2 regions of the Bacillus sp. NPDC077027 genome follow, and region 1 is predicted to be linked to the other one. Evidence: riboswitches for the same ligand, from Rfam matches in the RefSeq annotation. Region 1 holds a riboswitch; the other holds the start of a gene.

What was found. A riboswitch is a leader RNA that binds a small molecule or an ion and turns the genes downstream of it on or off. The one in region 1 is predicted to bind glycine.
Region 2: another riboswitch for glycine. It lies ahead of gcvT (glycine cleavage system aminomethyltransferase GcvT); the one in region 1 lies ahead of ACQKEZ_RS09745 (amino acid permease).

The regions. Positions count from the first base shown of each region.
Region 1 covers NZ_JBNNIO010000002.1:823,653-831,093, reverse strand. The annotation lists gene ACQKEZ_RS09750 (alpha/beta fold hydrolase) at 1-844, shown strand, start outside; glycine riboswitch at 1,777-1,856, shown strand; gene ACQKEZ_RS09745 (amino acid permease) at 2,009-3,355, shown strand; gene ACQKEZ_RS09740 (hypothetical protein) at 3,495-5,321, shown strand; gene ACQKEZ_RS09735 (DUF3169 family protein) at 5,382-6,062, opposite strand; gene ACQKEZ_RS09730 (helix-turn-helix transcriptional regulator) at 6,059-6,265, opposite strand; gene ACQKEZ_RS09725 (NUDIX hydrolase) at 6,428-7,054, shown strand; gene ACQKEZ_RS09720 (TetR/AcrR family transcriptional regulator) at 7,190-7,441, shown strand, end outside.
Region 2 covers NZ_JBNNIO010000001.1:575,052-582,492, forward strand. The annotation lists gene ACQKEZ_RS03145 (DEAD/DEAH box helicase) at 1-1,661, opposite strand, end outside; glycine riboswitch at 1,913-2,021, shown strand; glycine riboswitch at 2,025-2,129, shown strand; gene gcvT (glycine cleavage system aminomethyltransferase GcvT) at 2,229-3,326, shown strand; gene gcvPA (aminomethyl-transferring glycine dehydrogenase subunit GcvPA) at 3,344-4,690, shown strand; gene gcvPB (aminomethyl-transferring glycine dehydrogenase subunit GcvPB) at 4,683-6,143, shown strand; gene ACQKEZ_RS03165 (rhodanese-like domain-containing protein) at 6,184-6,564, opposite strand; gene ACQKEZ_RS03170 (lipoate--protein ligase family protein) at 6,785-7,441, shown strand, end outside.

The sequences.
Region 1 (7,441 bases):
TGAATGGCTCATAGGAAAAGGCAAAGCTCTTGATCCTGATCATTATTTTATCATTGTTCCAAATATGATCGGGAACGGTTTGTCTTCATCTCCAAGTAATACATTACCTCCATACGACAAAGCTAATTTTCCACTAGTGACTATCTATGATAATGTTCGTTTTCAGCACGAACTTATAACAGAAAAGTTTGGTATAAAAAAAGTCGCTCTCGTTGTGGGCTGGTCTCTCGGAGCAATTCAAGCATTTCAGTGGGGAACTAGTTATCCTGACATGGTGGATCGAATTGTGCCATTTGGAGGCGTAGCAAAAACTCGTCCTCATGCTCAAGTCGTTTTTGAAGGGCTTATTGCGACATTGCAAGCAGATAACAAATGGCAAAAAGGATTTTATACTGAGCAGCCTAAAGGTGGCTTATCCGCGATGGGACGTGCATATGCTCCATGGGGCTTTTCGCAAGCCTATTATCTAGAACAATTATATCAATCGGAAGGATATGCAACATTGAAAGACTATTTAGAAGAGTATTGGGATCAAGTGTTTTTTTCGTTTGATGCTAATGACTTGATTACTATGTTACGTACAGGCATACATGGAGATATTAGCATGAACCCAAGAGACAATGGGAATTTGGATCAGGCATTAGGCCATATTACCACTAAAGCTCTCGTCATCCCAGGAACAACTGATTTATTTTTCACTCCTGAGGACAGTGCATATGACGCAGAGCGTATGCCACAAGTCGTTTTTCATCCAATTGAATCCAAATGGGGACATTGCTTCGGTATCGGTCAGAATGAGCAAGATTCTGTTCAGATCGACAACCTCATAAAAAATTTTTTATGAGAAAGTTAAAATCAATTTAATGGTAATTAAGCGCTGTCTGATACACCACTTTTCTATCAATGCTATTATTGATTTTGCTATCGGTGGTGGTGTAGGTGCTATTCAATGTCAAATTGCTAAACAATTAGATAAGAGGGATAAGCGTCCTAATAATGGTTGGGTAGATATATATTAGGAGGAATTTTATGAAAATTTTTATGAAATATGCTGTAATGATTCTGTTTGTAAGTGTATTTTTCTATTATTACAATATGTTTATGCCTAAAAATTTTCTGTATTTTATTGTTGCTTTTCCTATCGGTTTTTTTGCTATTACCATAATTGATAAGTTGTTTAGTGATAAGTGATTTTTGAAATAAGCAAGCTATATGGTTGCTTATTTTTTATGGGGTTAGAAGAAGATATTGTAAGTATTCAAGGTGCTTGTTCTTATATATGATTTTAGCACGCACACAGGGGTGTGTATAAGTGCACTATTGTCATGGGTGTTCTATTACCAAAATTGCCACCACTTTTTTTGTTGTTCTTCAAATTGTTCAAGTCGTTTTAGAATGGCACGATTGAACTCTTTTTTTTGAATGCGATCACGACATTGACATCTTGTAGCGGTATTCCATATGGACAGATTTGATTGATACAAGGTCGCTACAAGTTTGGCTACTTCTTCTAGTGATTTACCACTCAATTTAGAGTGTGTATATATACTCCATAGCGGATAAAATGGACTTATTAACCTATTATCTTTAGCAACCAAAGGTTACACATTGAGCAAAAGGAACGTGCCAATTTATGCCAATCAGTAACGTTCATGAACAATTTCCATTGACACCATCATCATCAAAGAGTAAAATATGAAATTATTCAGAAATAGCAACACCTCGTTCAATAATAAAATACGAAAAGCTATGATTGCTGTGGGTCACACTATAGCAGGAGCAGCTTCTGGAGAGACCGTGGGTATCTGCGGCGCCGAAGGGTTCACAATCTCAGGCAAAAGGACAGAAGAGTACGGAATAATGTATTTGTGATGCAGTAAAACCGCATTGCATATCTTTATTTTGCTATTCTTATGACCATGAGATTGGAGCGCATCCAATCTCTTTTTTTATGGGTTTTTTTTGATGCTCATTATTTCACTATCATGGTTTTTAGGAGGGCATAAGGTTGGCACAGCAAGAGTTAAAGCGAGATTTATCAAATCGGCACGTTCAATTAATTGCCATTGGGGGAACCATCGGCACTGGGTTATTTTTAGGCTCAGGTAAAGCCATTCAATTGGCAGGTCCCTCTATCATTTTGGCTTATCTCATCGTGGGGATGGCAATCTTTTTTGTGATGAGAGCACTTGGAGAATTATTGTTATCAAAAGCAGGCTATCAGTCTTTAACGGACATAGCTGAAGACTATCTTGGGCCTTGGGCATCATTTGTGACAGGGTGGACGTATTGGTTTTGCTGGATAATGACAGCGATGGCGGATGTGATTGCTGTCGGTGTTTATGTACAGTATTGGTTTGATATCCCGCAGTGGATTCCTGCTTTTATTTGTTTACTCATCTTATTAGGCTTTAATTTATTAACAGTCAAGCTTTTTGGGGAGCTTGAGTTTTGGTTCGCTTTGATTAAGGTCATAACAATTCTTTTATTAATTGGGATTGGGATCGTGCTATTAGTCATTGGGTTTAAAACAGATGCGGGCCCTGTGACTGTGACAAACCTGTGGGCACATGGCGGAATTTTTCCAAACGGCATGACTGGCTTCCTGCTGTCATTCCAGATGGTCGTCTTCGCATATGTTGGTGTGGAGTTAGTTGGTGTATCCGCAGCAGAAACGTCGAATCCGCAAAAAAATATTCCATCAGCGATTAATAAAATCCCGTTGAGAATTTTATTCTTCTATGTCGGAGCAATCTTTGTTTTATTATGTATCAATCCGTGGATGGATTTAAGCGCGTCAGAAAGTCCTTTTGTCAAAACGTTTAGCTTAATCGGTATTCCAGTAGCGGCAGGGATCATTAACTTTGTCGTCTTAACATCCGCCGCATCTGCGTGTAATAGTGGCATGTTCTCAACGAGTCGTATTCTCTATAACTTAAGCCATCAGAAGCAGGGACCGAAATCGTTTGGCAGGCTTAACAAACATGCCGTTCCAAGCAATGCTTTATTTGTTTCAACCATTGTCGTTTCTGTTGGGGCTCTTTTAAGCAAGCTAATCCCAGAGCAAGCCTTTGGTATAGTGACGACGATTAGCGCGATTTGTTTTATTTGGGTATGGAGTATTGTGTTGATTTGTCATCTCAAATATAAAAAAACGCGTCCACAGCTCCACGCGACGTCAACTTTTAAAGCGCCATTCACACCATTTGTGAATTATCTAGTCTTGCTGTTGTTCGCGACAATACTAGTGATAATGTTGTTTGCGGAGGCAACACGCCCTGCGTTATTATTGACGCCATTATGGTTTGGGCTGTTGTTTATTCTTTATAGCCGTAGGAGGAAAAGGGCTGTTTAAAGGAAGAGGGTGTCTTCTACCATGTTCATGTTTTCCTTGCTATCAAAACTTTTATTTAATAGAATACAAAAAGAAATTTCTTTATGAAATGAATAAATGTGGAATTTATATAAAAGTTAGATCCAGTGAGGAGGCTTTCATGGGTTTTAAGAATGAATTCAAACGAGAGATGCGTAATTTTAAGAAAGATCTAGAAAAAGAGATTCAAAAGACGTGTTCAGTAGAGTACAAAGGACATCGTATTGAAGTGATCAATGAATTAAAAGAAGAGCAGTTGTTCATTGATGGGGTACTAGTCGATCAGAAGAAACGGAAATCAGTATTCTTACAGCTTGTCCCCTTTTCTAAATTGTCAGGGACATTACATTCTAAAGACGGTGTGAAGCATAAGGTTTCTGTAAAAGTCGGTGGCTTGACACGCTTTACATGTGTGATAAAAGTCGACAATGTGGTTGTTTTAGATGATTCGTCTCATTTAGAATTTCTCCCTTGGGAACACAAAGAAAAAATCGTTCCTTTTATTGAACAGCAAGTTCAGCGTCAAAGTGTCATTGATGATCTACCAGATGATGAATATTTGTATGACGAAGATGATGTACGACTCGTGGCAGGGTTATCCGATCAATTGATGGATGAGGGAACAACACCATTTTATGTGGGTAAGCTGATTAAGTTATTTGAAGCACAGATGCAGAATCCTTCAACTAAAACTAGAAAAGCGACCTATGAGAAGATCATTTTTGACAATATGGCAAGCTATATGGAAGAGTTCATTGAACGCTTCCAGGAACTGAACTGGAATGAATCTCATGTGCAGAAAGAAGCGTTGTGGCTGCTTCATCATGCGGCACATCGCGAGGTTGTTAAGTTTGCGGTGACTGTTCTTGGTTGTACGAATTGCGAGGAGCATCAAGAGCTTTTAATGACAATTGGTCAGCATGATGAATTTACACCATATGTTGTATTTGCGCTAAAAAATGGAACAGAGTATGGAAACGATCATATTTATCAGCTTGCCAAGTCCGTTCATGGATGGGGGAAAATTGAAGCAGTCAGAGCCCTTGAGCCTACTTCACCAGACATTAAGCATTGGCTTCTCACAAATGGCTGTGAAAATTCAGTGATGAACCAATATCTCGCCTATACTTGCGCCATGAAAGGTGAATTAGATGTCGTTTTAGACAATGGTGACATAACAAAGGAGCTGTATGATGGTGCAGCGCTTATTATAGACGCTTTGCTTGATGATGAAGGACCCTGTGAAAATATGGATGATTACCCATATGCAGTCGACGTTCTGACTCGATTTGTGTTCCACGCAACGAAGCATTGTCATACGATTGAAGACGTGTATCCACTTGTGAAAATCCATGCATTTTTACATGAGAATGAGAATGTATGGGAAGAGCGGTTTTCTGATCTGTGGAAGCCATTTCAACGAACTGATTTACAGGAGCGAATTCAATCTATCTTGAAAGATTCCCATTGGGCGGAGCTCTCTTTGGAGACATTAAAAGAAGGGTTTCGGTTTCAAGCGCTTGAAGTTGCACGTTATTATGGGGTAGAAATCACATCGACATTATTTGATTTGTTTGAAAAGAATCCGACCCAAGGTGAAATTTACTTTGCGATCATGAAAGCAAACGAACCTACACATATCAAGCATCTTTGTGCGATTGCAGAGAAGCACCTTTCTTTGACGAATCTTTCAGAGGATGATCAATATTGTCTAGAAATGATTGTGCCAGAGTTGTGTCATGTTGAAGGAACGGGGCTGTCACTCATACAAGCAGCGCTAGCCTCTGGTCAAGGGATCTTACAATATCATGCTATGAACGCACTTGAAGGATGGTCGCCAGATTCGTGGAACAATGATTCAATACTTGCAAACATCAAGCACATAGCTGAGACGACCAAGGATAAGGAAGACCGTCAATTGGCGAAAAAGCTATTAAAACAGCAATAAATATCGCCTGACATTCAAGAAGCACAGTCCAAATAAAAATGGACTGTGCTTTTTCTGATGCTAACGATTCCTAATCCTCAAAATATATTTTGCATTCAATATCGTGAGAATCAAACCAATGATGATAATGGAGAATAGTTGTGAGTGGTTGGAGCCAATCGAATAAAGAGTTAAAATAAACATGGCGCCAATAAGCAGGATGTTCATGCTTTGAAACGTAAAATAAAGTCCCTCTAGCATGACGTGACGTTCTCCTTCATCAGATGTTTCCAGCAGTTTTTTTGAATAATTTACATCTGAAACTTTTGGTAAATGACGTTCAGGGTACACCAAAGTCAGCACTGACCCAGCTACATACGTGCAGATGGTGGCTGTAACAAATAGAATACCAGTGATGACAATCAGCCATATATGTTGCTGTGTGATGACAGCGATACTGATCGCAATGATTGAAAGGAACGTACTGCTATTATTCGCTAGCGTCACATCACTATATTTTTTGTACTGCCATTCATCAAGCGTATCTTCCTCTTCGCCTGATAAGGAGAGTGAAGCCTTTTTCTTCATTTGGGAGACACCAGCAAAGCTCCATATCGTTAAAATGAGGGAGATTCCGCCAATCAAGATGGTCGTTTCAAATGAGATGTGTAAAAATGTTGATTCAAATTCTGCTGCGAGTAAGGCGTAAGCACCCAAAAATCCGAGCGCTGGTCCAGCAAGCATCTTCCAAACCGTTTTCATGTGCATTCATCCTCCTCGAAAATAAAGATTTGTTCAATCGGTTCTTCGAATATGCGTGACAGCTTGACAGCGATAAGCAGTGAAGGCATTAGTTCGCCTCGTTCTATTAAACTAATGGTTTGACGCGAGACTTTTGCACGTTTTGCAAGCTCTGTTTGATTGATGCCGTCACGCGCGCGCAGTTCTTTTAGCCGTGTTTTCATATCATCACCTCGATCATATCTAATTCAATTGTAAAGTATGATATTCATTTTGACTAGTTTATTTGTCAAAATGAGCAGTTTTTTTATCAGAAATGTGATCTTTATGCATCGAGTGAACAGTGTTACGCTTAAACTAATAAAAAATGAGGTAGGAGGAGTATCGTGTTTTTAGATCAATTAAAGAAAGATTTACATAAACAACAGCCCCTTTTTATTGGGCAGGATACGGCATTTCAAGCCGCGGTGCTCGTGCCATTAGTGCAGGTGAAAGGCGAGTGGCACATTCTGTTTGAAGTACGGTCATTTACCATGAGAAAACAGCCCGGTGATATTAGTTTCCCAGGGGGACGAATTGATGGGAACGAAACGCCACTAGATGCGGCTTTAAGGGAAACGTATGAAGAGCTCGGGGTTGATCCAACAACGGTGGAGGTCATCGGACAATTAAGTCCGTACGTAGCATCACCTTCATTTGTCGTCTATCCATATGTAGGCATCATTGATTACGAACAAATCATTCAATCCTACAATAAGGAAGAAGTCGAAGAGCTATTCACCGTGCCATTGAAATGGCTACTAGATTATGAGCCTTATTTGCATGTGGTCTCAGTTCAACCAACACCCGCTGAAGACTTTCCATTTGAAAAAATTATGAACGGTGAGAAGTACAGCTGGGGTACGAGGTCGATAGAAGAATGGTTCTATGATTATCATGGTTACACAATCTGGGGGCTGACTGCACGGATTTTGAAATACTTTATCGGAATGATGAGATCAAAAAACGGATAGGTTGATGAGTGCATTTTCTTCTAAAGAAGAAGATGCTTTTTTATTGTAGAAAAAATATTGCTATTTTGTGAAAAGATTATTATGATACTCATGAAACCATCATAGTTTTTGTGGTACCGAAAAGGAGGTCTTTATTTGAAGACACGTGTGATGAAGGAAGCACTGCTGCTTATTCAACAAAAGGGTTTTACATTCACAATTAGTGAGTTAGCCAAAAATTTAGGGACGAGTAAAAGAACAATTTATGAGCATTTTACTTCAAAGGATCAAATAATTGAATTCATCATTGATCAACTCATTTCACAGATTCAAGAAAAAGAGAACGAAATAATCGAGAATACAGATATTGAGTTACTGGATAAAATGAAGCAAATTCTTTGCTGTACG
Region 2 (7,441 bases), on a different contig from region 1:
TGCTGTCTTTTTTCAAGTGGGGGAGGTGTCGCCTGAGACAAAAAGGATGTAAACTGGCTTAACCTCGTTTTCATTTCACTATCAGACTGTTGCTGATATAAAATGTCATGAAGCTCTGCCTGAGCATCTGTCACTTCAATGCGCGTTAATATATCATCTAAGTCTCCGATCACATGTTCAAATAGCTGAATTTTTTTATAAAGAAGTTTTAAGATATGATCTTCCACAGTGCCATTTGTCGCCATATTATAAATGTGGACGTCTCGCTCCTGACCGAGTCTGTGGATACGTCCAATTCGTTGTTCAAGGCGCATAGGATTCCAAGGGAGATCGTAGTTGATGATTTGGTTACAAAATTGCAGGTTTATTCCTTCACCGCCTGCTTCTGTTGCAATGAGCACTTGAGCACGTTCGCGAAATAAATCTTTCATCCAATCCTTTTTACTTCGTTTGAAGCCACCTCTAAATGGAACAGAACTGATGCCATTTTGTTGGAGAAACCATTGTAGATAAATTTGTGTCGCGCGGTATTCAGTAAAAATAATCACTTTTTCATTTAATTGTTGTATGAGTTTGACGACTTCTATTGCCTTTGTGTTTTGTTCCACTTGGTGAATTCTTTCCATCATTCGCTCAATGGCATCATACCCAAACACATTCTCCTGTCCATCTTGCATTTTTTTTAGTGTCATATACACAGCTTCACGGCTTGAACAGCACTCACGCTCTAGTGTCATAATCGAAAACATGTGTTTAGCGGTAGATTGATCTTCTTTTAAGAGACAAATTTCATCATATAAAGCCTGTTCAGTAGGTGAGAAATCAATAGAGATGGTTTTCACATGACGCTTCGACCACTCAATACCGGTGTCTTGTCTTCGGTTTCGTATCATGACTTTGTTGACGAGCTGTTTTAGCGTGCTGTGATTTTCAAGCTGTAAGTCTTTCTTAGCAAACACATCTTTAAATTGATGCTCATTTCCTAAGTGTCCGGGCTTTAGTAGAGAAACAAGATTGAAAATCTCACCAATGCGATTTTGAATAGGGGTTGCAGTTAGTAAAAGACAAAACTTCTTGTTCAAGTTTCTAACAAACTCATAGTTTTTCGTTTTGTTGTTTTTTAGCTTATGTGCTTCATCAATAATCACCATGTCATATGAAATCGATAAGATGGTGTCGCGGTGGGGCATCCTTTTCGCTGTGTCAATGGAAGATACAACTACATCACATTGCTCCCAAACGTAACTCTTTTTCTGTTCAACAGCATCAATATAAAATTTTGATCTTAATTCATGTACCCATTGGGATACAAGAGATGCAGGAACAAGGATTAAGATTTTTTTTGCAAGGCCTCGAATCATGTATTCTTTTAAAATGAGTCCTGCCTCGATTGTTTTTCCAAGGCCTACTTCATCAGCTAATATTGCTTTACCATTCATTTCTTCTACCACTTTTTTTGCGACTTCAAGCTGGTGTGCAAGTGGTGTAAATGCTGTTAGGTGAGAAGGTGCCTGTAATCCCTCAAAAGAATCAATGGCCGTGACCTTTTGTACTTGTGCTGCCAATTGATACATTTCCCAGTTCGCCCAAGGGCCATCATGTGTAAGGCAACGCATGAATTCGTTTGTCCAATCATGATCAAAAATCGTTTGAATATCCAATGGGAGTGAGCCTACCTTTCTGTCAGAATATCACTTGAAATGTTCTGTTTTTAAACGCTTCACTTTATGAAAAAGAAAAGGGGAGCGAAATATATCCACAAAAGCGAACGATCATTCTTTCTTTTTTAGAAATGTTAATGATTTTTATATTGCCCTTGTTGTGTAGCTAATGGTAGGATGTTGGTAAGTGATCTTCTGAATAAATCACCCACTTTGATAGTATGTCCAATAAAGGACAAGAATATGAGCGAATGATGGTATGGGGAGAGACTTGAAGGCGAGACAGATGCCAACAAGCGCCGAAGGAGCAAGCCGCACGAGTGCAGTGAATCTCTCAGGCAAAAGTACTCTTACCGGACGCAACTCTGGAGAGTGTTTGCTTCTTTTGTTGATGGGCAAACCACCAAAGGGGAAAACGCACAGACATATTTGTGTTTGTGCTGTAAACTTTCAGGTGCAAGGACAGAGAACTTTCTTTTTAAGGGAGTTGTCTGTCCTTTTTTGCTGCATTTTTTCTGAAAATTCAGCTTGATTGCAGCAACATGATGAAAAAGGGGGAAACGATCTATGCTTAAACGAACACCACTTTTTAATGAGTATCAAACGCTTGGCGGTAAAACGATTGATTTTGGAGGCTGGGAATTACCAGTTCAATTTTCATCCATTAAAGAAGAGCACGAGGCTGTTCGAACAAAGGCAGGACTCTTTGATGTGTCTCATATGGGAGAGGTTGAAATTACGGGTAAGGACAGCCTTGCTTTCTTACAAAGATTATTAACCAATGATGTTTCAAAACTGACAAATGGACGCGCACTATATACGGCGATGTGTTATGAAGATGGTGGAACCATCGATGACTTACTTGTGTATCAAAAAGAGGATGAAAACTATCTGCTTGTTATAAATGCCTCTAATATTGAAAAAGATGTGGAGTGGCTCTTAAAAAATCGGTTGAAAGATCAAGTGACGATCAAAAATGTATCTGATGAAATGGCGCTTTTAGCACTTCAAGGACCGCTTGCAGCTAATATCATCAAAGAAGTATCGAATGACGAAGTAACGGCGTTAAAGCCTTTTACATTCAAATCGTCTGCCCTCGTTGCTGAGAAAGAAGTCCTTGTTTCAAGAACAGGCTATACAGGTGAAGATGGTTTTGAAATTTACTGTCAAACAGAGGACGCAGTACATATTTGGTCTCTCCTTTTAAAGGTAGGAAAGCCAAAAGGATTGATCCCTTGTGGATTAGGAGCGAGAGATACGCTGAGGTTTGAAGCGAAACTGCCCCTTTATGGACAGGAGCTGACGAAAGATATTTCTCCGATAGAAGGTGGCATTGGTTTTGCAGTGAAACCAGATAAAGAAGCTGATTTTATCGGAAAAGAGGTCCTAAAGAAGCAAAAAGAAGAAGGCACTGACAGAAAGCTTGTTGGTATAGAAATGATTGATAAAGGAATTCCAAGAACGGATTACCTAGTTTTTTCAGGCGAAGAGCAAATTGGCTTCGTCACAACGGGAACACAATCACCTACCTTAAAGAAAAATGTCGGGCTCGTGCTGATCAATCAATCTTTTGCTGATCTGCATACAGAGGTAGAAGTACAAGTCCGCAAAAAACGTTTGAAAGCAAAAGTCGTCGCCACACCATTTTACAGACGAGCGAAATAACAAAGGGGGAACAAAGGATGAAGCACAGATATTTGCCACAAACAGAGCAAGATCAGAAAGAGATGCTAGATGTTATCGGTGTCGAGTCGATTGATGAACTGTTTTCAGATATTCCTGAAAAGGTGCGGTTTAAAGGGACGTATGATATCAAACAAGCAGCATCTGAAACGGAGCTAGTAAGAGAGTTATCTCGCCTCGCTGCTAAGAATAAAGATACTGTTTCCTACGCATCGTTTTTAGGGGCGGGTGTGTATGATCATTACCAGCCTGTCATTGTAGACCATGTTATTTCACGCTCTGAATTTTACACTGCATATACACCTTATCAACCAGAAATATCACAAGGAGAGCTGCAAGCCATTTTTGAATTTCAAACGATGATTGCAGAACTGACAGGTATGGATTTGGCAAACTCTTCGATGTATGACGGAGGAACTGCTTTAGCTGAAGCGGCAATGCTAGCAGCAGGTCATACCAAAAAGAATAAAATTGTCGTCTCAGAAACGGTACATCCAGAATCACGAGCTGTCCTGAAAACATATGCGAAAGGCCAAAATATTGAAGTGATTGAAGTACCCGCTTATAAAGGGCAAACAGATTTGGCTCAATTAGAAAAGGCAGTTTGTGAAGAGACCGCAGCTGTACTTGTGCAATATCCTAATTTTTTTGGGGGAGTAGAGCCGTTAAAAGACATTGAACCATTAGCTCATCAAGGGAAAAGTCTGTTTATCGTTTCTAGTAATCCGCTAGCACTTGGACTTTTAACACCACCAGGTCAGCTTGGTGCAGATATTGTTGTTGGTGATGCCCAACCATTTGGCATTCCTGCTGCGTTTGGTGGTCCGCATTGCGGTTATTTTGCTGTCACGAAAAAATTGATGCGAAAAGTACCTGGTCGACTAGTCGGTCAGACTGAGGATGAAAACGGTGTTCGAGGATTTGTTCTGACCCTTCAAGCGAGAGAGCAACATATCCGCCGGGACAAAGCGACCTCTAATATATGTTCCAATCAAGCACTCAATGCACTCGCTGCATCCGTTGCAATGACGGCACTTGGCAAGCAGGGAATGAAAGAGGTAGCAAATCAAAATGTGCAAAAAGCACATTATGCGAAAAAACAAGCAGAAGCACATGGCTTAAAGGCAGATATGGAAGGTTCTATTTTCAATGAATTTGTATTGAAATTGAAAGAGCCTGTAAAAGAAGCGAACAAAAGGTTGCTTGAAAAAGGCATCATTGGTGGCTATGATCTAGGACTTGTCTATCCTGAGTTAGAAAATCATATGCTTGTTGCCGTCACAGAGCTCAGAACAAAGACAGAAATTGATACGTTGATCAAGGAATTGGGGGATCGCCATGAATAAACAAGACCAACCGCTTATCTTTGAAGTATCGAAGGAAGGTAGAATCGGGTATAGCTTACCTGAGTTAGATGTGCCGGTTCAAGAACTATCGGAATTGTTTGATGAATCTTACGTAAGGCAAGAGGAAGCTGAGCTCCCACAAGTATCAGAGCTTGATATTATGCGCCATTATACAGCGCTCTCTAGGCGAAATCATGGTGTAGATTCCGGTTTTTATCCGCTTGGTTCTTGTACAATGAAGTACAATCCAAAGATCAATGAAAAAGTAGCGCGTATCGCAGGGTTTGCTCAAGTGCACCCACTTCAAGATGAAGAAACAGTGCAAGGCGCACTAGAGCTTTTATACGATTTAGGAGAGCACCTTGAAGAAATTACAGGAATGGATGCTGTCACTTTGCAGCCTGCAGCAGGTGCTCACGGTGAATGGACCGGACTGATGATGATTCGTGCCTATCATGAAGCAAGAGGGGATTATAAGCGGACAAAAGTCATTGTGCCTGATTCTGCTCACGGAACGAACCCTGCTTCTGCCACAGTTGCCGGTTTTGAAACAATCACGGTAGCTTCTGATGAAAATGGATTAGTTGATTTAGAGGATTTAAAGCGTGTGGTCAATAACGAAACAGCTGCACTTATGCTGACAAATCCCAATACACTTGGTTTATTTGAAGAGAACATTTTAGAAATGGCTGAAATCGTTCATGGCGCAGGAGGAAAGCTGTATTATGATGGGGCGAATTTGAATGCAGTTTTAAGCAGAGCTAGACCGGGAGATATGGGATTTGATGTCGTTCATTTAAACCTACACAAAACGTTTACAGGCCCACACGGAGGCGGAGGTCCAGGTTCGGGACCAGTTGGTGTCAAAGAGGACTTGATTCCTTATTTACCAAAGCCTGTATTAGTAAAACGAGAAGGCCAATTCCACTTCGATTACAATAGACCTGATTCAATCGGTCGAGTAAAACCGTTCTATGGAAACTTTGGGATTAATGTTCGCGCATATGCCTATATCCGCTCAATGGGCCCTGATGGCTTAAAGGCAGTTACAGATAATGCAGTCCTCAATGCAAACTACATGATGCGTCGTTTAAGTGCACATTATGACTTGCCATTTGATCGTCACTGTAAACATGAGTTCGTTTTATCAGGGAAACGTCAGAAAAAATTAGGTGTACGAACACTAGATATTGCTAAACGTTTGCTTGATTTTGGTTATCATCCGCCAACGATTTATTTCCCGCTCAATGTTGAAGAGTGTATCATGATTGAGCCGACGGAAACAGAATCAAAAGAGACGCTAGATTCATTTATTGAGGCGATGATTCAAATTGCCAAAGAAGCAGAAGAGCATCCAGAAGTGGTGCAGGAAGCACCACATACAACAGTTGTGAAAAGAATGGATGAAACAAAGGCAGCGAGAAATCCGGTGCTTGTGTATCAAAGTAAATAAAAGAAGACTCAGGGAGTTCTGTCTCCCAGAGTCTTTTTCATTAGTTCTTTGTTTTAATACGACCGCCCCATTTTTTGAAGCCACCTTTTAAATTGTAGACTTCACGACAGCCATTTTTGCGAAGCGTTTGTGCCGCTTTTCCGCTTCTGACGTTGTTTTGGCAATAGAGATAAACAGGCTTGTCTGGACGAATTTCGTTTTTCCGTTGCTTTAATTGTGACAATGGAATGTTTCTTGCCCCTAAAATATGTCCGCCTTCAAACTCATTCGGCTCTCTTACATCAATGAGCTGTGCTTTACGATAGCCTTTAATGAATTCCTCTTCAGTCAGCGTTTTCATGATACGTTGCTGATAGATGAAATTGCCGATTGAATAGAGAATGAAAAGTCCACAAAGGGAGAGGACAATAATATTAAATATTGGCAATACGACTCGACTCCTTCTTGAATATCATCACAGCAAACTGTGTGATTGTACGTTTTAGACAAATACTATTATAGTAAAGCTAAAGAATCTTGTCATCATAAATGATGCTAATTATTTTCAATTCATTCCCCATTTGATAGACTTGATAAAGAGAGAAGCCGCTGTTTAAAGGCGGATATAGAAAATTGACTTTGTAAAAGAGAAGGGATTTTATATGCAAAAAGAGAAATGGTGTTTCATTGATACAGGAAATAAAGATCCTGCCTTTAACATGGCGATGGACGAAGCACTGCTTTATTGGCACAGTGAGAAGCTCATTCCACCTGTCATCCGTTTTTATGGATGGGACCCAGCAACGCTGTCTGTCGGCTACTTTCAAAATGTTGAAAAAGAAATTAACATGGACGCTGTTCGTAAGTATGGTTTAGGCTTTGTTAGGCGCCCAACAGGCGGACGGGGTGTACTCCATGATCAAGAACTGACATATAGTGTGATTGTTTCTGAGGAGCATCCAGAGATGCCTGCAACTGTAACTGAAGCATATCGCGTGATTTCAGAGGGCATTTTGGAAGGCTTTAAAGAATTGGGACTTGATGCGTATTTTGCCATTCCTCGTACTGAAAAAGAGAAAGAAAGCTTAAAAAATCCAAGGTCTTCTGTATGTTTTGATGCACCATCGTGGTATGAGCTTGTTGTAGAGGGCAGAAAGGTTGCTGGAAGCGCTCAAACAAGACAAAAAGGGGTGATCTTACAACATGGCTCAATCTTAATTGATTTAGATGAAGACAAGCTGTTTGATCTGTTCTTATATCCAAATGACAGAGTGAGAGAACGAATGCAGCGTAGCTTTAAAAATAAAGCGGTCGCGATC